4 regions of the Hominimerdicola intestinalis genome follow, and region 2 is predicted to be linked to each of the others. Evidence: predicted binding sites of a transcription regulator. Region 2 holds the regulator's gene; each other region holds the start of a gene.

Region 1 (5,988 bases), on a different contig from region 2:
GAGATATGTCGGAGACGCTGACTTTGAAAGAACGCAGCGCCAGCGCAAGGTTATCTCCGAAATGATAAATAAATCAAAGAAGCTCAGCCTTGTAAAGCTTGATAAGCTCCTTAAAGAGGTTCTGCCTGAGGTTACTACCGATCTGGTCGAGTCCGGAAAGATAGCTTCCTTGCTGCTAAATTCATTTGAATATATGGATTATGATATTCAGGAGCTTAGGATTCCTGCTGACAATACCTTTACAAATGAAACTATCAACGGAATGGCTGTGCTGAGCATTGATTTTGACGCAAATATGAAGCTGATTCAGGAAACTATATACGGCGAATCGGCAGTAGAGTCAAGTACAGAGCCGGTCGTTGATGAGAACGGCTATGACCAATACGGTAATTATGTAGGTTTCACTAACGGATATTATGACTCTTACGGAAATTGGGTAAACTATTAGTTTAGTGTAATAAAATCGGATAAATGCAGGTTTATGCATTTATCCGATTTTTTCTTGTTCCTACGTCAGTTCTGATTAAGTCAAGGCCGGACTTTTTCTCAGAAAAATAAAAAGGACGGAAAAGATCCGTCCTTCTAAAAGCTTTTATTTTACAAGACGCTGTATTTTTATTTTGTCCAAGGCGAGTCCGAGAACAATGTATACAGCTGAGCTTACAGCCACCTGTACGCAGTAAAACGGCGCTTGACCGAAAGCTGCGGCTATAGCTGCTGAGGAAAAGCCGTCAGTCATAACAAGTCCTTCGTAAAGGCTGTAACCTGCCGTACATAAGATCAGCGACGGTATTATCGCTGTGATATTTCTTGTACAGATTATCCTTCCGCTTTTGTTTGAAAAGAATAATGCTGTAACCGCTTTTATTATAATAGTTGCCGGCATCCATACTGCAAATCCGGTAAGTCCGTCTGCCAAAGCTCCCCCCACTGCTGACGCCGCTGCGGCATAAGGAGCGGGCAGAAGACTAGCGGCAAGATATATTATCCCGTCGCCTGCGTGAGTATAGCCAAGTCCCGTAGGAATGTGAATATAAGCGGTGACTGCAAATATTACCGCTGCAAAAAGTCCGGATAGTGCCAGAAGCCTTGTTTTTGTGTGAGCTGGTTTCATATGTTTTCTCCTTTAGTTTATTATCAGCTGTTGACATGCGAAGCTGACAGATCCGGGATACGTTTTTTTATTCCGGCTCTGTCAAAGGCAGCGCCTGCCGCTATAAAGAGTATCGCGCTGGCTGCTGTCTGAACAAAGTTTGCCGCAGCGTCCGCAAAGCCCATAGCCAGAGAACCGTAGATAACCAGTCCGCTGTAAAATCCGTAGCCTGCTACGCATAGTATGAGCGCAGGCAGAAGTGCGGCGTAATTGCGGGCGCATAGTATCTTTTCTCGCTTTGAAGTAAAGAATAAAGCAGTCAGTCCCTTGATCATAAGCGTTGCCGGGACCCATATCCAATAGCCTGAAAGCGCGTCCGACAGCGCACCTCCTATTGAAGCCGCCGCAACCGCATACGGGGCGGGCAATATTGACGCTGCGAGAAATATTATTCCGTCTCCGATATGAACATAGCCTTTTGCAGTAGGGATATGCAGATATGCCGTTAAAACGTAAATAACAGCCATAAAAAGTCCTGTGAGTGCAATAAGCCGTATCTGTTTTCCTGATCTTGATGGAAATGCCATGATTAAAAACCTCTTTCCGTTTGCTTTTCTGATATAATAATACTGCTGAGCTTTGCCGTTTGCAAATTCCTGAAAAGAGCAGCGCCGTTATTCTATTTTGTGCAATTTAGTTAATCGGATGTGTAATAAAAACGCTTTCGGATGTGCAGAATAACGTTAAATAAAAATGAAAAAAACCGTTTTCAAATCTGTCTGCACTATAATGCACAAACAAATCATATTATTCTGCTCTGAATTGTGCAAAGGGTAGAAAATTATACCCGATCATGCTTATAAGATGCTGAAGTATACCTGACAAATTGAATGTAACGCAGATTTTATGCAGGATTTAATTCGGAATCATTCATATTCTGCATATTTTTTGCAATTTAAAGCAATATATAAGGTTTTTGCTGAATTGAATTGTAAGTTTTCATGCATAATCGCGTTAAAAATTTAACAAATATAGTGTTGACAAAAGAAAGGTTATAGGGTATAATGGTATCTATGGGAAATTTGATTTTTTTAAATCATCTTCCGTCAAGTCAGTTTTAATTTTGAGAGGAGTTTTAAATTTATGGCAAGTCTTACAAAGAACCCTAACGTTAACGCTTGGGTCGATGAAATGATTGCGCTTACAAAGCCGGATAATGTCGTATGGATCGACGGCTCCGACGAGCAGCTTCAGGCTCTCCGCGACGAGGCTATATCTACAGGTGAAATGATCGAACTTAATCAGGACGAGTATCCAGGCTGTCTGTATCACAGAACGCTCCCTAACGACGTTGCACGTGTTGAGGACAGAACCTTTATCTGTTCAAAAAACAAGCAGGACGCAGGCCCGACAAACAATTGGTGCGATCCTGAGGAGATGTACGCTAAGCTTACCCCTATGTACGACGGCGTAATGAAGGGAAGAACAATGTACGTTATCCCTTATTCCATGGGTCCTATCGGCTCGCCTCTTGCTAAGGTAGGCGTTGAGCTTACAGACTCTATCTATGTTGTACTTAACATGGATATTATGACAAGAATGGGCGCTAAGGCTTTCGAGAACTTGGGTGATACGTCTAATGACTTTGTAAGAGGACTTCATTCAAAGGCTCAGGTTGATCCTGAAAACAGATATATCGTTCACTTCCCCGAGGATAATACGATATGGTCCATAAACTCTGCTTACGGCGGAAACGTTCTTCTGGGCAAAAAGTGCTTCGCTCTCAGAATCGCTTCCTTCCAGGGTAAGAATGAAGGCTGGATGGCTGAGCATATGCTTATTCTCGGCGTAGAAAAGCCTGACGGAGAGGTTAAGTACATTACTGCCGCTTTCCCGTCTGCCTGCGGAAAGACAAACCTTGCTATGCTTATCCCGCCCGAGTGCTATACAGAGCAGGGCTACAAGGTATGGACTGTCGGTGACGATATCGCATGGCTCAAGCAGGGCGAGGACGGAAGACTTTATGCGATCAATCCTGAGAACGGCTTCTTCGGAGTTGCTCCCGGAACAAACGCTAAGTCTAACTTTAACGCTCTTGCTTCAACTAAGAAGAATACGATATTTACTAACGTAGCTATAAATAACGACAATCTGACCGTTTGGTGGGAAGGTCTTGACAAGAACCCGCCTGTAAACGCTACAGAGTGGAAGGGTGAGAAGGTCAACGGACCTGAATTTGTTGCCGAGGGCGGCAAGCTTGCTCATCCTAACTCCAGATTTACCGCTCCTGCCGAGAATTGCCCGTGCATTTCTTCTGAGTTCAACAATCCTCAGGGTGTGCCGATCTCTGCAATTATTTTTGGCGGAAGAAGAGCAAAGACAACTCCGCTGGTATATCAGGCATTTGACTGGAACCATGGTACTTTCATGGGCTCTGCAGTTTCATCTGAAACAACTGCAGCAGCTACAGGCGCAGTAGGCGTACTCCGTCACGACCCGATGGCTATGAAGCCGTTTATCGGCTACAACGTAGGCGATTACTGGGCACACTGGATCGAAATGGGCGAAAAGCTCGGCGATAAGGCTCCTAAGATATTTAACGTTAACTGGTTCAAGAAGGATGACGAGGGCAACTTTATGTGGCCGGGCTTCGGCGACAATATGAGAGTTCTTGACTGGATCATCAAGAGATGCGAGGGCACGGTTGACGCTCAGGAAACCGCTATCGGTTATGTTCCTAAGCCTGAGGATATCAATGTAACAGGTATCGAGGACGAGATCACTCCTGAGAGAATGAATGCTCTTCTTGATGTTGATAAGGAGCTTTGGAAGGACGAAGTTGCTGAAATGAGAAGATACTACAACGACGACATTGCAGCAAAGGGCGGAAATATCCCCGATGTTCTTTACAAAGAGCTTGATGAGCTCGAGGCTAGACTGGCTGATTAATAATCCTGAATATAATAAAAAGGACTTTCCGAAAGGGAAGTCCTTTTTTGTAGCTTTTTTTAATTAATAACCGAAAACTTTCAGCAGTTTTTCTGAAACTTTGGTTGTAACCTTTAAGACCATTAGTGTCAGATTAGGTTAATTGTCTATGTTTTCCGACTCTTTATTAATTTTCTTTTGCTTTGAAAAAGAAATGAAGCCTAAAATTAGCAGCGGCACTGAAAACATAAAATAAATCGGCATACAGCAAAGTCCAACGCAAAAAAGAATTGCGCCGACAAGCGCTCCCCAGGTTGCTTTCAAAAAGAATCCTAACCAAGAAAAAATTGCACCCAAACTCATCATTATTAAATGAGGCATAATTAATGCTGATGCAATTGCTGTACCTAACTGTTCAGCAGCATCTTTAGTTTCCGCATTTGCTCCGTATATATACGAAATCATATAAATCGCATATGCTAATGAAGCTATTGCTGTAATGAACAAAAGTTTACTTCGCCCTTTAAACATATTAACTCCTCCCGTATGTATATTAGGAAATTTATTTCCTAATATATTATAGCACATTTTACAATAATATATCAATATATATACAAGATAAAATTATTGCAATATTATTGTATATTTTGTACAAATTGCGGTGCATAATAGATAATAAGGAGCGTGTATAAAATGTGGAAAATACAAAAAGGATATACCTATGTTACAAAAACCTTTCGGCTGCCGGAGGAGGTAGTTGAAAAGCTTGACAAGCTTGCCTATGAAAACAATCTTTCGCTTAATCAGCTGGTGATTCAATGCCTTAAATATGCTATAAATGATCTTGAGCATGAAGAAAATAAGCCGGAGTAAAAATCCCCGTAGGCAGAAATGACAGCGGGGAGGTTTTGAACAATATATTCTTAATCTAAAATGTTGAATAAACAAAAAAGCTCCGATAATCGGAGCTTTTCTCATCTGAAATTTGCTTATGGAGCTGATAGTCGGACTCGAACCGACGACCTGCTCATTACGAATGAGCTGCTCTACCAACTGAGCCATATCAGCTTATATAAAATTTTCAGTCTACTAATCCGCCGTCATGCCGCTTTATCAAGAACCGACGACCTACTCATTACAAATGAGGGGTTTCAACAGAGTTGAAACTCTCTACACAACTGAGCCATATCAGCATATTCGTCAAAAGCGCTGCAATGCAGCCGACGCAACAGTTATATTTTTGAAACTGTCAAAGGCACTTTACCGCAACGCATTAAATATTATAAACTAAAAACAGTTTTTTGTCAATAGCTTATAAGTAAAATCCAATAATATTTTTGAAGGTTCGGACTTATCATAAAAAATATTCTAAAGCGGTTGAAATTCGGGAAAAGATGTGCTATAATAAATTTAATATACCGTTGTTTAAATGCGGTCTTGTGTAAAAAAATAAAGTGTAAATATTCTTTGGGAAGGAATGTAAATTATGAGCCAGACAAAACAAAGATCTTCAGCTGCAAAGAGTGTGGCAATATTTTTTGTAGTGTTTATTATTTTGGAAATGCTTATCATTTTCGGAGTTTCAAGAGTTTTTAAGAATAAGGACGTAACTCCAAGCTTTGCGGGTTACAGCCTGTACATAATGAACGACAGCAAAATGGGGGAGGATGTTCCTCAGGGCGCTCTTGTTGTTGCAGCTAACGGCGTTCCCAGCGTTGAGGGGAAAGGAAAGGCTGTTTTGGTTGAAAACGTTCCGAATATCGGCACATCGGTATTCTGGCTTGCAGATGTTTCATCTAAGGGCGACAGCGTTGACGGAGTTGTTTATACTGTTTATCAGGAGAAAAATCCATCAAAGCTATATGAGGTAAAATCTTCGGACATAGTAGGTTTGGCGTCCAGCTATTACCTGACTGCCGGAAAGGTAATAAGCTTTGTGACTTCAACGTTCGGAATGGCCGTATGCG
Region 2 (5,988 bases):
GTAAGAGTCCGTACGGTTTCACGGTAGCCGGCGTAACTTCCGTAATCAATCTGCTTATCCATTTCAGACCTCCAAATCCCGAGCGTTAAGAACGGGTTATTTCATTTTGCTGACTAAGTTTTTTTGTTTTTTCAAGCTTTAACCGCTTGTTTACAAGTCGGGTAAAGCTCTCGAAGAGCCTTCGCATAAGCCCTTGCTTAAAGCAACAGAAAACCGAACCTTGCTTTTAAGTTTTAATAGCTTTCCGTACTGCAAACGCTGTTACAGCAGCAGAAAGGTAATATTTTAATACTTATTATTATATCATAATTGTTATTAAATAGTCAACAATTTATACAAAACAATCCGAAAAATTACCCTTTTGCACAAAATGAACCAGTATTATCAATGCACAATGCACAATTCCTGATAAGCTTCGGCTAAAAAAAACTGCCGGACTTTATATCCGACAGTTTTACGAATTATCTCCGAAAGCTCCGCAGATCGGAATAACAATTTCCTCCCCGCAGTTATTTTTATTTATTACGCAGTTTCTTCCATGCTTCTTTCCGTAATAAAGATACTGGTCAGCAATTTTCAGTCCTTCTTCATAAGAAAGATCCTTACCACATTCACAGACGCCTATAGTTATCGTAACCCCGAAGGTATCAGCTCCGCAGCTGAAGCTCATTGCTTCAAGTTCGGAACGGATCTGAGCCGCGACCCTTGTACCGGCCTCTATACCGGTATTGGGGATCACGAAAAGCAGTTCTTCTCCGCCCCATCTGCAAACATATCCCTCAGACGGAACAAGTATACTCATAGCTTCCGAAATTTGTTTTAAAACCATATCGCCGTATGCATGACCGTATGTATCGTTAACTTGTTTAAAATTGTCTATATCTCCCATTGCAATTATATATCTGCTGTCAGCTGCCGCAGCATTTCTCTGTATCTGTTTGAAAAAGTCCATCATCGCACGTCTGTTGAAGAGCCTTGTAAGCGGGTCTATAGTCGCAAGCCTGCTTAAAGTTTCATTTTTCGCTTTCAGCTGATGCTGAGATATCTGTTTTGATATTTTATATATCGCGGCTATGCAGATTATCATAAGAAATGCAAAAAAACTGTTAAATGTATACAGCATTAGCTGCGATGTCTTATCAAAGTCAGGGTAAATAACGTGTGCGTCATCTACCGTATAAAATTTCAGAAGCATAAAAACGGTTACTATTACCGGAGTTATTATATATGGAGTCATTACCCTTTTAAACTCCACGAAAAACGGAACAGGAGCTATACACACAAGAAACATTGCAAAGCCGTAGCCCCAGCCCACATACACCGTTGCCGCAACAGCATGAACCACTATCTCGAACAAAGCTATGCACAGCATAGGCGTTACGTTCTCTACATTGAAAATCAGAAAAGAAAAACCCAGATAAAGCGCCGAACTGAAAAAATTGAAATACATCATTTCGGTAACGCCAATGTATCTAAAATAGAAAATAAAAACTATATGAACTATCAAGCAGCATATATCAGCAAATAAATACACATACTTGGGCGAGATATTGGCAAAACGCGTCGCATCAAATTTTACCGCTGATCTCATAGATCCATCCCCTTCTTAACTGTATTACCATGCTATTGGTTTTACCTGCGCTAATATATGTAATCTTACTAATATATTATACTATAATGCCTATATAGTTACAATAGTAATTGTAGACAAAAATCAAGAAATATTTTGTTAATAATTGCTCAGAACATTTTTACTGTGAAAAATATTTTATTATTATAAAAGGCGGTATTTCTCCGCATTAATAATATAAATATAATTAAATAAACTAAACATTATCTCAGTAAACCAATTAATATAAAATATATATTAATCTGCATTATCAATAATATTAGCTCCATAAGTAAGCGTCAGAAGACTGTCGCCGAGGTGAACGTTTTCAACTACTATATTTTCATATTCGATACTCAGGTCGTAATGCGAAAAGTTCCAGAAGGCTTTAAGTCCAAGACTGACAAGCTTATCTGCTATAGCCTGAGTAGTTGACTTAGGGATACAAAGCACTGCGACCGCAGGAGAATTTTCTTTGCAGAAGCTTTCGATCTCGTCTACATGACGTATTGTAAGGCTTCCCACACTTTTACCTACTATCTCAGGATTAATATCAAAAATACCGATAAGCTTACAGCCTCTTGTTTCAAAATTTATATGCGTCGCAATAGCGCGTCCAAGGTTTCCCGCGCCGATAAGTATTGTTTTAAAGTTTTTATCAACTCCCAGTATCTTGCCTATTTCGCTGTGAAGCTCGTCAACGTGATAGCCGTAGCCCTGCTGTCCGAAGCCGCCGAAGCAGTTAAGATCCTGCCTTATCTGCGAAGCGGTAAGCTTCATAAGCGCAGAAAGCTCTCTTGAAGATATCCTGTCAACACCTTGCTTTTTCAGCTCACCCAGAAACCTGTAATATCTGGGAAGTCTTTTTATAACCGAAGAAGAAATAGAACCGTTTTTTGCCATATCAAAACCACTCCGTAAAAACGCCATAAAAGGACGGATAAAAATCCGCCCCTATATGAATCAGATATTTATGCTTCTCAATAATTATCCTATCAGCCAAGCATAGGCTTTAATCTTTCGTCCACCGCCTTGAGGAAATCCTCAGTATTGACCTTTTTCTTGTTTTCAAGAGTTGAAAGCAGATAAAGATCGCCTGTCATAACGCCGTCCTCGATCGTCCTGACAGTTGCCTTTTCAAGACAATCAGCGAAATTAAAAAGCTCCTCCAAACCGTCCAGCTCGCCCCTCTTTCTCAGAGCGCCTGTCCATGCGAACAATGTTGCTACAGAGTTTGTGGAGGTCTCCTCACCCTTGAGGTGCTTATAGTAATGACGCTGAACAGTTCCGTGAGCCGCCTCATACTCGTAAACGCCGTCAGGTGAAACCAAGACCGAAGTCATCATTGCAAGCGAACCGTAAGCCGTAGCTACCATATCGCTCATTACGTCGCCGTCGTAGTTCTTGCATGCCCAGATATAGCCGCCGTTTGAACGTATAACTCTTGCTACTGCGTCGTCAATAAGCGTATAGAAATACTCTATACCCGCAGCCTCAAACCTTTCCCTGTATTCATTATCGTATATCTCCTGGAAAATATCCTTGAAGGTATGATCGTATTTCTTGGAAATAGTGTCCTTAGTAGCAAACCATACGTCCTGATTTGTATCAAGTGCAAAGTTAAAGCAGGCTCTTGCAAAGGAAGCTATTGAAGAAGACTTGTTGTGCTGACCCTGAATAATTCCGTCGCACTCAAAGCTGTAGATCGTTTCTCTCGTTTCGTTTCCGTTCTTGTCAGTGCATACAAGCTCAGCCTTAGAGCCTTCGGGGCACTTCATTTCAACGTTCTTATAAACGTCACCGTAAGCGTGACGTGCAATAGTAATAGGCTTTGTCCATGTAGGAATATACGGAGTTATCCCCTTAACGAGAATAGGAGTTCTGAAAACAGTGCCGTCCAGCATTGCTCTTATTGTACCGTTAGGAGACTTCCACATTTCCTTGAGGTTATATTCAGGCATTCTTGCGGCATTAGGAGTGATCGTAGCGCACTTTACCGCAACTCCGTATTTTTTCGTAGCATTAGCAGAATCAACCGTTACCTGATCGTTTGTTTCATTTCTGTGAACAAGACCCAAATCATAATATTCGGACTTCAGATCCACATAGGGCAGAATAAGAATATCCTTTATTTCCTGCCAGATAATTCTGGTCATTTCGTCGCCGTCCATTTCGACAAGGGGTGTTTTCATTTGGATTTTTGACATTTTACATTCCTCCTGTTTATTTTAAAATAACTGCTGATGGAGATAAGATCAATAAAAATAAAATGATCCAAGCGCAAAATCCGATAACCTCCACACTTTTGCTTTTACAGACAACCGTTCCCTTTTTAATTCTATAAAGCCTGACAGCCAGCAGTTCCAATTTAGTAAAGCACAGACATATTATTAAAGCCCACAAGCCTAAAAATCCTATCATCATCGCAAACGCTTCATATTTCCAAAAAAGATATATAAAGTATAATATAAAGATAAGAAGATTAATGCCTATTATATTCTTTTCATATTTTCGTCTGCCCGAATCCTTTTTAAAATCGCTTTCTTCAGTAGACCGATGAAGCTTCCGCAACGATCTTTTAACGCAGATATAAAGTATAACAGGAATAGCAAATAAACAAATATTTCCCAAAATAAAGTAAGTAACCATTATACTCTCCATAGCTGCCTGTCAGCTTATATAAATAAACGGAAATGCGATCAGGATAACCACTAAAAATATTATCAGTATAACTGCCGTTACAGCAACAGCAATTATCACAGCCTTACAGCTTACGGAAAACAAAACAGACATTTTACGCCAAAACCTGCTTCCGTTTTCTCCCCGCTTTACCATTACTCCATACAGCAGGCTCGCTGAAATTGAGACAATTAATAATAATGCACAAGAAACAATGAGCTGGTTTTCCATAATTCCTGACAGCAGCTCAAAAAGCATAATCATTTTAGGCTTTCTCTTGTGTAGTCAAGCAGTCCTCCTGCAAGGATAATATCCTTTGTACGTCCTGTAAGCTCGCAGAGTACGGGAATTTCAGCGCCTGTGGTCTTATTTACAACGGTAAGCTCTGTCTTATCAGCTTCTACAGCTGCTCTTACGTCTGAAAGCACAATTTCATCGCCCTGTGAGATCTTATCGTAATCAGCCTCGTTTACAAAAGTAAGCGGCAGAATACCGGCGTTTATAAGGTTTGCTCTGTGGATTCTTGCAAAACTCTTGACCAGAACCGCCTTGATCCCGAGATAAAGCGGAGCCAGCGCTGCATGCTCTCTTGAAGAGCCCTGTCCGTAGTTAGAGCCGCCTACGATAATCGACTTGCCCATATTTTTAGCACGTCTTGGGAATTCCTCATCGCATACCGTGAAGCAATGCTGAGAAATTGCAGGAATATTTGAACGCAGCGGAAGAATTTTAGCTCCCGCAGGCATTATATGGTCTGTAGTAATATTGTCGCCGACCTTAAGCGATACCCTGCATTCGATAGATTCGTCGAGCGGAGCGGTTTCAGGGAAAGGCTTGATATTCGGACCTCTTAGAATTTCGACCTTGTCCATATCCTCAACTGAAGCAGGAGCTTCAACCATATTATCATTAATTACAAAATGCTCAGGCAGCCTGAATTCAGGCATTTCTCCCAGAGTTCTGGGATCGGTAAGATAGCCTGTAAGAGCGGATGCGGCAGCAAGCTCAGGAGATACCAGATATATCTGACCGTCCTTAGTTCCCGAACGTCCCTCGAAGTTTCTGTTGAAGGTTCTGAGCGATACGCCCTTTGAGTTAGGCGACTGACCCATACCGATACATGGACCGCAGGCAGATTCAAGGATCCTTGCTCCTGCGTCAATCATAATTGAAAGTGCGCCGTTCTGAGCCAGCATATTCAGCACCTGCTTAGATCCGGGAGCTATAGACAGCGAAACGTCGGGGTGAACGGTCTTTCCTTTGAGTATATGAGCTACCTTCATCATATCCATAAATGAAGAGTTTGTACATGAACCGATACAAACCTGATCAATTTTCAGCCTGCCGATCTCCTCACAGGTCTTTACATTGTCAGGTGAATGAGGACAAGCCGCCATAGGAACTATCTCTGAAAGGTCTATATCAACGATCTCGTCGTAAACAGCATCGTCGTCGGCTTTAAGCTCACACCATACGTCCTCTCTGCCCTGAGCCTTAAGAAATTCAAGTGTTATCTCGTCTGAAGGGAAAATAGAGGTTGTAGCGCCAAGCTCTGCTCCCATATTGGTTATAGTTGCTCTTTCGGGTACTGAAAGGGTCTTAACGCCCTCGCCGGTATACTCGATCACCTTTCCTACTCCGCCCTTTACGGAAAGCCTGCGGAGAACTTCTAAAATAACGTCCTTAGCCGCGACCCACGG
Region 3 (5,988 bases), on a different contig from region 2:
TGGCAGGCTCGTCAAGAATCAGCAGCTCGGCGTTAGCGACAGCGCACAGGCAATCATAAACTTCATTTTCATACCCTTTGAAAAATCCAAAACAGGCTTTTTAAAAGGAAGTCTGAACTTATCGGTCAGTTCCTTAAATTTCTTGCTGCTCCAGTCGGAATAAAACATATTAAACTGTTAATATATCAACATATAGAGTTTGGCGCAAAAAAATCCTCTTGTCAAGAGGATTTTTAATGTTATTTTTTTATCTTCTCCCAATAGGCTTTTGCCGCCTGCTCGTTTTTATTTTCTCCGTACACATAATATTTCCTGTTCTTAAGTGCATCGGGCAGATACTGCTGCTCCACCCAGTGATTAGGGAAATCATGGGGATAGAAATAATGCTGACCCTTAATTTCAGCGTCCTCGCCGTCAAAATGTTTATTCTGAAGCTGTCTTGGAAAATCCAGTGCACCGCTTTGCCTTACGTCCTCAAGGGCTGCATCAATTGCAAGATAGGAGCTGTTGGATTTTGGCGCAGTCGCAAGCAGTACCACCGCTTCGGCAAGAGGTATTCTCGCCTCTGGCAGACCAAGCTGCATTGCGCTGTCTACACACGCCTTAGTAATTGCAGCCGCCTGAGGATAAGCCAATCCTACGTCCTCGCTTGCAATGACCAGCAGGCGGCGTGAAAGAGAAATAATATCCCCGGCTTCTATCAGTCTTGCGGCGTAATGCAAAGCGGCGTTTTCGTCTGAGCCTCGTATCGACTTCTGCAAAGCCGAAAGAATATCATAATGCTGATCTCCGCTCCTATCATATTTCATGTTGCTGCGCTGTGTAAGAAGCTTTACCGTATCAAGGTTTACAGTCATCGACTGACCGTCGTTGTCCGCCGAAAGAGTGCAAAGCTCAACGGTATTTATTGATTTTCTTACATCTCCTCCGCAGCCCCTTGCGATAAACTCACAGACGCCGCTTTCAAGCCTTAGTTTAAGGCCGAGGTCGTCAGCGCAAATCTGAAAGGCTCTTCTTATAGCCGGCATAATTTCATCAGGAGTAAGCGGCTTGAACTCAAATACGGTCGAACGGCTAATTATAGCGTTGTAAACATAAAAATAGGGATTTTCTGTTGTTGATGAAATAAGAGTTATTCTTCCGTTTTCAATATATTCCAGCAAAGACTGCTGCTGTTTTTTATTGAGGTACTGGATCTCGTCAAGATACAGAAGTATACCGCCTATACCGCTGAAGGTTTCAGTTTCGGCAACGATCTGCTTTATATCGGCGATCGAAGCGGAGGTGCCGTTTAGCTTATGCATCGTCATATGAGCGTTTTCTGCAATTATTCTCGCAACGGTAGTTTTTCCGATACCGGAAGAGCCGTAGAAGATCATATTCGGTATTTTTCCGCTCTCGATTATACGTCTTAACGGCTTATCCTTTCCCAGCAGGTGAGACTGCCCCACAACTTCATCAAGATCATGAGGACGTATTCTTTCAGCCAATGGAACCGGCATAGCTTTTTCTCCTTTTTATCAATCAAAAATATTCTGAATATCCGGAAGTCTGCGCTCATAAGCCTTGCTGTTTATTTTCTTCAGCAGATATGTCCTTGCGACCAGTACAGCCGGCTGACACTTGGTATTTTCCATTCCGATACAAATTCTATAGATAATAAACTGTGCGGAGGAAATTTTCATCACCGCATGATTAGAGCATTCAAATGTTCCGCACACAACCGAATCGGAGGATATAAAATTCCAAAGTTCGTTATAAACCGCTTCGGTTACTTCCTCGTCAAGAAAGGTCTGCAAAACGTCGTTCACAAAAATTACCCCCTAAAACATTTATTCACCTTTATTATAACACAGCCTTATTTGTTTTTCAACGGTTTTTTGATGTAAATGTATAAAAAAATCGCCAACGAGGCTACAGCAATTATGAAAGAGATGAATCAGACATTACTACGGAGATACTTATAAAGCTTACGGATCTCGATAATGTTTCAGCAGACTATATTCTAAACCGCGCTTAAATTGAACATAAATAAAAAACCTCTGACTTCAATCTGAAATCAGAGGCTTTTTAATACGCTTTTAATTAAGCAAGCTCAGCAAAATACTTGATTGTTCTTACCATCTGTGAGGTGTAAGAATTCTCGTTATCGTACCAAGAAACAACCTGAACCTCATAGAGATCGTCAGCGATCTTGGAAACCATTGTCTGAGTAGCGTCAAACAGAGAACCGTATCTCATACCGATAACATCGGAAGAAACGATAGGATCTGTATTGTAACCAAAGGATTCGGAAGAAGCAGCCTTCATGGCAGCGTTAATGCCGTCAACAGTTACATCGCTTCCCTTTACAACTGCTGTAAGAATAGTAGTTGAACCTGTAGGAACAGGAACTCTCTGGGCAGAACCGATAAGCTTGCCGTTAAGCTCAGGGATTACAAGACCGATAGCCTTAGCAGCGCCTGTTGAGTTAGGAACAATGTTAGCAGCGCCGGCTCTTGCTCTTCTCATATCGCCCTTTCTGTGAGGACCGTCGAGAATCATCTGGTCGCCGGTATAAGCATGAATAGTCGACATGATACCGCTCTGGATAGGAGCGTAGTCATTAAGAGCCTTAGCCATAGGAGCAAGGCAGTTTGTTGTACATGAAGCAGCTGAAATAATCGTATCATCAGCTGTAAGAGTATCCTCGTTTACAGAGAAAACGATTGTAGGAAGATCGTTTCCAGCAGGAGCAGAAATAACGACCTTCTTAGCACCGGCGTCAATATGAGCCTGAGCCTTTGCCTTTGAGCAGTAGAAACCTGTGCATTCGAGAACAACATCTACGCCGATCTCGCCCCAAGGAAGCTCTGCTGCATTAGCCATTGCGTAAATCTTAAGGGTCTTGCCGTCAACTGTAATTGTTCCGGCCTCATCGTCAGCCTCTACAGTGTGAAGATTCTCACCGATCCTTCCACAGTAACCGCCCTGTGCCGTATCATATTTCAGAAGATCAGCGAGCATTGAAGGCTTTGTAAGGTCGTTGATTGCAACTACCTCATATCCCTCTGCGCCGAACATCTGTCTGAATGCAAGACGTCCAATACGTCCAAAACCATTAATTGCGACTTTAACTGCCATAATTAATTTACCTCCTAAAAAAATTCTACAATTATTATACTACATTTAACTAGCTTTTGCAAGTACTTTTATAAAAATTATAACTCTTTTTTTCATACTTTTTCTTATATATCCTATTTGCTGTAAACTGAAATTTTTTTATATTTCCGCTGTTATACAAACTGTCTGTATTTAATACACAAATCGACAAATATTGTTATAATTCTGAAAATTATGATTTTCCGTAAGAAAAATTTACAATAAAGCTATATTTGTGTAATTTTTGTCGATTGATGTTTCTTGACTATTATTTTTTGATATTGTATAATATATGAAAATAAGGTATGTTAATATTATACTTTGCGTTAAAGAGAGGGGTAGGGGCGCTATGGAGCTATTGGAATGTTTGCAGCAGCTGTATTCAAATTCTGAAAATTATATTGCTGCCGCTGACAGCAGGTTTAAAATATTATGGAAAAATCACAGCCGGATACCGGACAGTATTTTTCTTTCCGACTTTACGATCGGCGGAAAAAAGCTGACTCTTCCCATTGAACATGAAGAAACGGCTGCCTACCGTTCAGGCTGTGCTGTACGGATAACTCCGTTATCCAGCAGCAGCGTTCCGGAGTTATACAAAATCGAATTTTTCACCCCAAATGAAATTCACAGGCTTTCATGCCGTTCCGAGCTTATGAGCTATAAAAATAATTTCCTGGGAAATATCAGGCTTGAGCTTTCAGAAATTCTCAATTTAATGGACGGGATAAAACAAAAACTTCCGGACAGCTCGGAAATAGACAGTCTTGACAGAAAAACTCGTTATCATATTCTCAGGACTATAGCAGCTACAGTAAACATGAACGAAATTTCCAAATATTATTCCGGCGGCATAACGACCGAGTATCTTTCCCTCTCCGAAAGACTGAGGGCTACTGCGGAATGGGTCAAGCCTATGCTTGAGCGGAATATGTGCTTTTTGAAAGCAAGCATAGCTGATTCTGTATACATCAATATAAATTATGCTAAATTTGAAACTGCGGTCCTTAATCTTATTATTAATGCATATATGTACAGCGATTCAAAACGCAAGGAAATAACTCTTACCCTTACGACTGACTCTCAGAACGCCTGTGTTACAGTTTCAGACAACGGAACTTCTGCTGATATTGACAAGCTGAGAAAATATTTGGATCTCAAAGCCGGATTTTCCGAGTTTTCTAAAAACGAATCCCTCGGACTGGCAGTAGTAAAAACAATGGCGGATACTTTCGGCGGCTCTGTTTCGCTGAGCAGATCGGCTAGCGGAGGACTTTCAGCCGAGATCACGCTGCCCAGGAATCCTGAAACAGTTCCGAAAGTTTTCAGGCTCAGAAGATTTCCGCCTATTATCTCTCAGTACGATCCGCAGTATTGTATCCTGTCAAAAGGAATAAACCCCATTAAATAAAAAAATCCCGTATGCGCTTTTAAATTACGCACACGGGATTTTTATTTGTGAACAATTATACCATTGAATCTTCCCAACAGTCCGGAGCCTCTACTCCCAGAAGCTTTGCGACAGTCGGAGCTACATTCGCAAGACCGTATTTTGTACTGTCTGCATCTATAATATCATGCGTTATTTCCTTATCCCAGATAATAAAAGGAACTCTGTTGAGCGAATGTGCGGTTCTCACTGCAATTTCACCCTTTTTATTTTTTTCAAGCATTTCATCTGCGTTTCCGTGATCGGCTGTAATAAGAACTGTGCAGTTATATTCCTCCGCAGTTTTCAGGAGTCTTGCAAGACCCAGATCCACCGATTCAACAGCTACGATAGTTGCGTCCATCGAACCAGTATGGCCTACCATATCTCCGTTAGGATAATTGCATCTTATAAAATCATATTTCTGCGATTTGATCGCTTCTATCATATCGTCGGTCACCTCAGCAGACTTCATCCACGGACGCTCGTCAAACGAAACTCTGTCTGAGGGTATCTCTTTCCATGTTTCAAGCTCCTCGGAAAACTTCTCAGACTTATTTCCGTTCCAGAAATAAGTAACATGACCGTACTTCTGAGTTTCGGAAACCGCATAGCTGCTAAGACCATTTTTAACCAGTACCTCTGAAAGAGTATTAGTGATCTCCGGAGGATTTACAAGGTAGTTTTTAGGCAGATTAAGATCGCCGTCGTACTGGAGCATTCCGGCGTACATGACCTTCGGATCGTAACCGCTCTTGTCGAATTTATCGAAATCAGGCTCATCGAACGCCATAGAAAGCTCAATAGCCCTGTCACCGCGGAAATTAAACAGAATAACGCTGTCGTTATCACAGATCTTACCGACCGGAGCGCCGTTTTCCGCAATTACGAAAGGCGGAAGATCCTGGTCTATTGCTTTTGTTTCTTCTCTCAAAACTTTATATGCATCAGCTGCAGAAGCAAAGTATCTTCCCTCGCCCCTGACATGAGTATCCCATCCTAGCTTTACCATATCCCAGTCAGCCTGATATCTGTCCATAGTTATCTTCATTCTGCCGCCGCCGGAAGCGATCCTTCCGTCAAAGCTTTCATCGTTAAGCTCAGCAAGGCAATTCTCCAGATCCTCGATATAGGTCATACCCGAGGTTGCGGGAACATCTCTTCCGTCAAGAAGAATATGACACCTTACCTTTGAAACGCCCTCCTCCTTGGCTCTTTTTATCATTATTTTCAGATGAGCTATATTGGAATGTACGTTTCCGTCGGAAAGCAATCCGATAAAATGCATAGCGGACTTGTTTTCCATTACGTTTGAAACCAGCGCTTTCCAGGTATCTGAACCAAACATTTTACCGCTTTCGATAGACTCGTTTACAAGCTTTGCACCCTGAGAATAGATCTGTCCGCAGCCAAGTGCG
Region 4 (5,988 bases), on a different contig from region 2:
CTGTTTTCTGTATAATGACCTTAAAGCGCTATATTTCATCGGAGCAGTTTTTAACAGTATTTACTACTGTTATAGCCTTTTATTTCGGTACTCAGCATCAGAAAAACTGCGACGGTCATAATTCGGAAAAAGACGAAAATAATTAAAAAAAGCCGGAAGCATTTAAAACTGCTCCGGCTTTTTTGTTATTTGTTTTTATACATTACCTTTGTTTTCAGGTCGACCTGATCGTACCCCCATTTAAAGGAGAGCCATGAGGAAAGCGGGTAAAACAACGGAAGAACGATAAAAAGGATAAAAGCCGATGAGTTCATCTGATCAATATCGGCGGTATGAGCTGCTAGATCTATAACAGGGAAAAAGCAGGCATTTAGCAGTTTGAATGCAGGAAGGAAGTTTCCTATTGCTCCGGCTTTTGAAAGCATGAGTACAATGATCGTCAGATAGCTTGGCAGCATTGCAAAAAGTCCTATTACAAGACCGAAGTTTCTGCAGGGCTTTGCCCCTCTCAGATTTACTTTGCTGCGCGCTTTTTCACCCTGCTTCAGTCCGTAGTCCGCCATTATGCAGATTACCGTCATTATTCCTACAAGTCCGAAAATAATATTTCCCAGCAGACCGAAAGCCGATGAGACCGCCCAGAAAAATATAAATACCATCAGACCGAACAGCTCGCACTGTAAGACCTTTACAAACCCGAACAGTATCAGCCGCTTCTTGTTTATTTCGTTTTCCATAGCAATATTTATCTCCCTAAGGAGCAGCTCCTTTCATTATTATAAGTTTAATTTATTATATCATAATATACAGCATATTTCAACTGAATAAAGTTAATTTTTTTATTGCAAAGCAAACTGTACTGTGATATAATAAAATAATATTAAAGGAAAATGGTGATCGCTATGAAAACGGCTTTTGTTACCGGAGGCTCGGGGGATATAGGCTCTGAGATCTGTTTTATGCTTGCTGAACAGGGATATGCGGTGGCGGTCGGATACTGTAATTCGTACGCCAGGGCCGAGGATATATGCTCAGAAATAAACCAAGGCGGAGGAATTGCTGCGGCAGTCCGCTTCGACGCCGGAGATTTATTATCAGTACAAAAAAATGTACACGAAATCTCGTCTGCGCTGGCTCATCCCGAGGTTCTTGTAAACTGCGCGGCGGTTTCGCAAATAGGTTTATTTACAGATTTAAGTGATGAAGAGCTGATACAGATTGTTAACGTTGATCTTATGGGAGCAATGCTGGCAGCAAAGGCGGCGCTTCCTGAGATGATAAGACGAAGGAAAGGGAAAATAATCAATATATCTTCTGTCTGGGGCGAGGTAGGCGCTTCCTGCGAAACGGCATATTCCGCTGCTAAGGCAGGACTTATCGGCTTTACCAAGGCTCTTGCCAAGGAAGCTGCTCCCAGCGGTATAAACGTAAATTGTATAAGTGCCGGAATGATCGATACAAAAATGAACGCCTGTCTTTCCGAAAGTGAGATAAGCGATATAGTTATGCAGATACCTGCCGGAAGAATGGGAACGCCTGTTGAAGTAGCCAATGCTGTTAAATTCCTTATATCGGATAAATCGAGCTATATAAACGGTCAGACGATCCGATTAGACGGTGCATGGCTTTAAGATTCAAGTGCAGTTTATGCATTAACAACAAAAGAACACACAAAGGTTTCGATAATATTGTAGTAAATAGCATTGACTATTTGTTATCAATATGTTAAAATATATAAGTGATATTATTTCACAAGATAGTAAGTTAAAATCAAGAGTAAAAAAGGAGATACAATATGAAGAAAATATCAGCTATAGTATTATCTTTATTAATGACCTGTGCGGTTCTTGCTTCCTGCGGTGATAATGATTCAAACAGCAAGAAAGATTCGGATTCAAAGAAGCAGGATACTTCCTCTGCGGCAGCAGCGGATTCCAAAGACGAGGAATCAAAAGCAGATTCGTCTGCGGCAGAATCCAAAGCAGATGTTCAGGACGGTTCTCTTGCAAAGGCTTATACTGATAAGCTAAATGCCGGTGAATTTAAAATTGATATGACGTTAAGTTCTGATCTTACCGGTGAGATGCCGTGTGTTATTACGTCAAAGGGCGGAAATTACTATATCGAAATGACCGCTATGGGATTAAAGGCAGAGGTCTATATTATAGATGGCAAGGGCTATACGATAATGCCAGACGCTGATGTTTATCAGGTAATGGACGATGTTGACCTTGGAGATCTCGGAGTTAATACATTTGGACTTAACGATTCCTATCAGTATGTAGAGACAAAGGAAGAGGACGGTTTGACGCTTGAGGTTTACAAGGCTGTTTTTACCGACGATTACGACCTCGGTTCGGAGAACGCTGATGACAGTACTGATAGTTCTAAGAATGAATACACTGTAGAAACTACGGTTACATACTATTTTGATTCAAACGGAGATCTGAAGAAGATCGTTTCACATGATGATTTAAGCGGTGAAACTACTGCTACAATAAATTCAGCTGAATGGACTGCCGAGGACATTGCACTGCCGGATCTTTCCAAAATGACTGAAATGACCGAGGATTCAGAGTTAAGCGATGAGGCTTCTATGAAGATCATGCTTTCAATGTTCGGAGTTACCGAGGATATGCTTAAGGAGGCGGGTTATACCTATGATGACCTTCTTGCACTGGAAGATGATGAGCTTATGGGTGTCCTTGCAGATCTCGGCGTTGATCTGTCTTCAATCGTAGGAAATATCGAGTAATAAACAGTATAAAGCAAATAAAAAGCAGGCGTGATCCGTCTGCTTTTTATTTATAGCTGTTTTAAAGCGGGGTTTCTTCATCTTCAATAGATACTTCCATAATGGGATCGGTATAATCTGAGAACATAAATGATCTTATCAGAGGTGTTTCTTCTTCTTGGATAGAAGCAGAATCATTAAAGAAGTTTTTCAGAAGCGGAACCTCATCTTCTCCTATAGACACCACTTCATCCATGTGGAAAAACTTAAATCCCAGTGGTGCGGCAAGAACAACTGCAAGAGCTATAGCTGCCGCCTTTTTGATTTTCTTCATTTGTATCATGTCCTTTCATTAAATTAATCAGATTTCAGCCTGATTATACTATTAATTATAACAGTTTTATTTTATATTTCAAGTATAAATTGTGCAGAATATATATGCTATTACCTTTTCAGCTAGTTTAAACAAAAATATAAGTCAGTTTTGTATATAATCCACATCACAAAAATATCCAATTTTATTGTATATAATTAAAAAAGTTGTTTTTCCCTCTTGATTTTTTGGTCAGTATAATATATAATTATATTTGAAGTTGTTAAAATAATAACAACGGAAAATTCTGTGTTAAGAATCGGGGATTCCCCCGGAAAATTATAATGAGAGGATGTCAGGTAATATGGCAGGTTTAAACAAGGTTACAGTCGACGACATTAACGTTAAGGGTAAGAAGGTTCTCGTAAGAGTTGACTTCAACGTTCCGCTCAAGGACGGCGTTATCACAAATGACAACAGAATTACAGCGGCTCTTCCTACAATAAAGAAGCTTGTTGCGGACGGCGGCAAGGTCGTACTCTGTTCTCATCTCGGAAAGCCTAAGAACGGCCCTGAGGATAAATTCTCGCTCGCTCCGGCTGCTGCAAGACTTGCAGAGCTTCTTCCTGAAACTAAGGTAACGTTCGCTAAGGACGACACTGTTGCAGGTGAAAACGCTAAGAAAGCTGTAGCTGAAATGAACGACGGAGAAATCGTTGTTTTAGAGAATACAAGATTCCGCGGCGCTGAGGAAACTAAGAACGGTGAAGCTTTTGCTAAGGAGCTTGCTGATCTCGTTGACGGCGAAGTTTTCGTTATGGACGCTTTCGGTTCTGCTCACAGAGCGCACGCTTCTACCGCAGGCGTTACAAAGTTTGTTAAGGAAACCGCTGTAGGCTACCTTATGCAGAAGGAGATAAACTTCCTCGGAAACGCAGTTGAAACTCCTGTAAGACCTTTCGTTGCTATTCTCGGAGGCGCAAAGGTCGCTGATAAGCTCAACGTTATAAATAACCTTATTGAAAAGTGCGATACCCTTATTATCGGCGGAGGAATGGCTTATACTTTCCTTAAGGCTCAGGGCAAGGAGATCGGAACTTCTCTGGTAGACGATACAAAACTTGATTACTGCAGGGAAATGATCGAAAAGGCTGAAAAGGCAGGTAAAAAGCTGCTTCTCCCTGTGGATACTACGGTTGCCGCTTCATTCCCTGATCCTATTGACGCAGAGATCAGCGTTGAGGTCACAGAGTCGATTCCTGCTGACATGATGGGTCTTGACATCGGAACAAAAACTGCTCAGATGTATGCTGAAGCTGTAAAGAGCGCTAAGACAGTAGTATGGAACGGACCTATGGGTGTATTTGAAAACCCTGTTCTTGCTAAGGGAACTATCGCAGTTGCAAAATCTCTTGCTGAAACCGACGCAACAACGATCATAGGCGGCGGTGATTCTGCTGCTGCTGTTATTCAGCTTGGCTTTGCAGACAAGATGAGCCATATTTCCACAGGCGGCGGAGCTTCACTTGAGTATCTTGAGGGCAAGGTTCTTCCGGGTATCGACGTAATCGCAGATAAATAATTTCAGGACTATACAGTTAGCCCTGCTTTAACTGCAAATAAATTCGGGGCGGTAGTTATTGTCGCCCCGTTTTTTGGAGTATAACAATGATAAATAAGATTGATCAAATTGTCATGCTTGCTTCGCAGGCTGAGGACGAAGAGGGAACTTGGGTCGGCAAGGCGGGACTTTTCAGCGATTATATGAATATAGTCGCGATTGTGCTGATCATTGTCGGTCTGGCGATTATTTATTTTGCTGTTAAGCTTATGAAGGGTTATACTTTTCATCCCGATGAAACGATCGTGGTTGAAAAGGACGAGAATTTCAAGCTTATAAATGCCGATATAGCCGAAAGACGCAGCACTGAAATTCCGAACTATTCCGGAGCGGTTTCCGAAAAAGGAAACAGCATTTTCAGGGAAATGAGGATCATTTATACCGCAGCCGGAGAAGAGTATTCCCAATGGATAAGCGATTACGGCGGATATGAGGATACAGTGCCTGTTAAGTATAATCCCGATGACCCGAAGGACTTTTACGTTTATGAAGGCGATGGCGATTTTGAAGGTATTCCCGATGAAAGCGGAGAGCTTGACGGCAACGAGGACAATGAATCCGACGACAGCCCTTCAAAGGGTCTTGGAGTTGTTTTGACGATTGTCGGCGGATTGATTATCGTTCTGGGCGTGGGATTTCTGGTCGATTTTCTTACCAGATGAGGATTTTTTGACAAATTATATTAAAAGGAGTTTTTAAAAATGAAAAAGAGTGTTAGAAAGGCTATTATTGCCGGTAACTGGAAAATGAACAAGACAAGACCTGAGGCTAAGGAGCTTCTCGAAGCTATCAAGCCGCTGGTTGCTAACGCTGACGGAAAGGTAGAGGTTATAGCCTGTGTACCTTTTACAAATCTTGAAACTGCAATCAACACAACGGCAGGTTCAAACGTAAAGATCGGAGCTGAAAACGTTCACTTTGAAAAGAGCGGCGCTTTTACAGGCGAGATTTCCGCTGATATGCTTACGGAGCTTGGCGTAGAGTATGTTGTTATCGGACACTCCGAGAGAAGACAGTATTTCGGCGAAACTGACGAAACTGTAAACAAGAGAACAAAGGCTGCGCTTGCGGCAGGTCTGAAGCCTATCGTCTGCGTTGGCGAGCTGCTGTGGGAGCGTGAATGCAATATCACTGAGGAGGTTATCGCCCGTCAGATCAAGCTTGATCTGTTCGACGTTTCCGCTGAGGACGTTAAGAAAACTGTTATCGCTTACGAGCCTGTATGGGCTATCGGTACAGGAAAGACCGCTACCGCAGATCAGGCTGAGGAAGTCTGCGCATTTATCCGTGCAACTCTTGCTAAGATCTACGACGAGGCTA

The links. The regulator Rex, encoded in region 2, represses fermentation and respiration genes when NADH is low (regulators of the CRP and FNR family bind a similar motif). The targets are predictions, from matches to a motif close to ATTGTTAANNNNTTAACAAT.
Region 1: ACYQ0H_RS11085 (phosphoenolpyruvate carboxykinase (GTP)) is a predicted target of Rex. The motif match lies at 2,104-2,123, and genes of this name have one in related genera.
Region 3: gap (type I glyceraldehyde-3-phosphate dehydrogenase) is a predicted target of Rex. The motif match lies at 3,316-3,335, and genes of this name have one in related genera.
Region 4: ACYQ0H_RS05610 (phosphoglycerate kinase) is a predicted target of Rex. The motif match lies at 3,327-3,346, and genes of this name have one in related genera.

Annotation. Positions count from the first base shown of each region.
Region 1 is NZ_BAAHNZ010000014.1:19,146-25,133, reverse strand. It holds gene ACYQ0H_RS11100 (LCP family protein) at 1-448, shown strand, start outside; gene ACYQ0H_RS11095 (TIGR04002 family protein) at 593-1,114, opposite strand; gene ACYQ0H_RS11090 (TIGR04002 family protein) at 1,138-1,680, opposite strand; gene ACYQ0H_RS11085 (phosphoenolpyruvate carboxykinase (GTP)) at 2,237-4,042, shown strand; gene ACYQ0H_RS11080 (hypothetical protein) at 4,181-4,552, opposite strand; gene ACYQ0H_RS11075 (Arc family DNA-binding protein) at 4,715-4,894, shown strand; tRNA gene ACYQ0H_RS11070 (tRNA-Thr) at 5,014-5,089, opposite strand; gene ACYQ0H_RS11065 (hypothetical protein) at 5,508-5,988, shown strand, end outside.
Region 2 is NZ_BAAHNZ010000003.1:193,126-199,113, forward strand. It holds gene ACYQ0H_RS05110 (dynamin family protein) at 1-62, opposite strand, end outside; gene ACYQ0H_RS05115 (GGDEF domain-containing protein) at 455-1,591, opposite strand; gene ACYQ0H_RS05120 (redox-sensing transcriptional repressor Rex) at 1,868-2,512, opposite strand; gene ACYQ0H_RS05125 (NADP-dependent isocitrate dehydrogenase) at 2,605-3,816, opposite strand; gene ACYQ0H_RS05130 (aconitate hydratase) at 4,549-5,988, opposite strand, start outside.
Region 3 is NZ_BAAHNZ010000004.1:23,090-29,077, forward strand. It holds gene ACYQ0H_RS05560 (hypothetical protein) at 19-168, opposite strand; gene ACYQ0H_RS05565 (replication-associated recombination protein A) at 240-1,502, opposite strand; gene ACYQ0H_RS05570 (hypothetical protein) at 1,521-1,811, opposite strand; partial or broken gene ACYQ0H_RS05575 (helix-turn-helix domain-containing protein) at 1,919-2,020, shown strand; gene gap (type I glyceraldehyde-3-phosphate dehydrogenase) at 2,086-3,123, opposite strand; gene ACYQ0H_RS05585 (sensor histidine kinase) at 3,491-4,552, shown strand; gene gpmI (2,3-bisphosphoglycerate-independent phosphoglycerate mutase) at 4,608-5,988, opposite strand, start outside.
Region 4 is NZ_BAAHNZ010000004.1:30,303-36,290, reverse strand. It holds gene ACYQ0H_RS05635 (hypothetical protein) at 1-146, shown strand, start outside; gene ACYQ0H_RS05630 (hypothetical protein) at 186-737, opposite strand; gene ymfI (elongation factor P 5-aminopentanone reductase) at 903-1,631, shown strand; gene ACYQ0H_RS05620 (hypothetical protein) at 1,796-2,755, shown strand; gene ACYQ0H_RS05615 (hypothetical protein) at 2,817-3,068, opposite strand; gene ACYQ0H_RS05610 (phosphoglycerate kinase) at 3,412-4,629, shown strand; gene ACYQ0H_RS05605 (hypothetical protein) at 4,716-5,330, shown strand; gene tpiA (triose-phosphate isomerase) at 5,370-5,988, shown strand, end outside.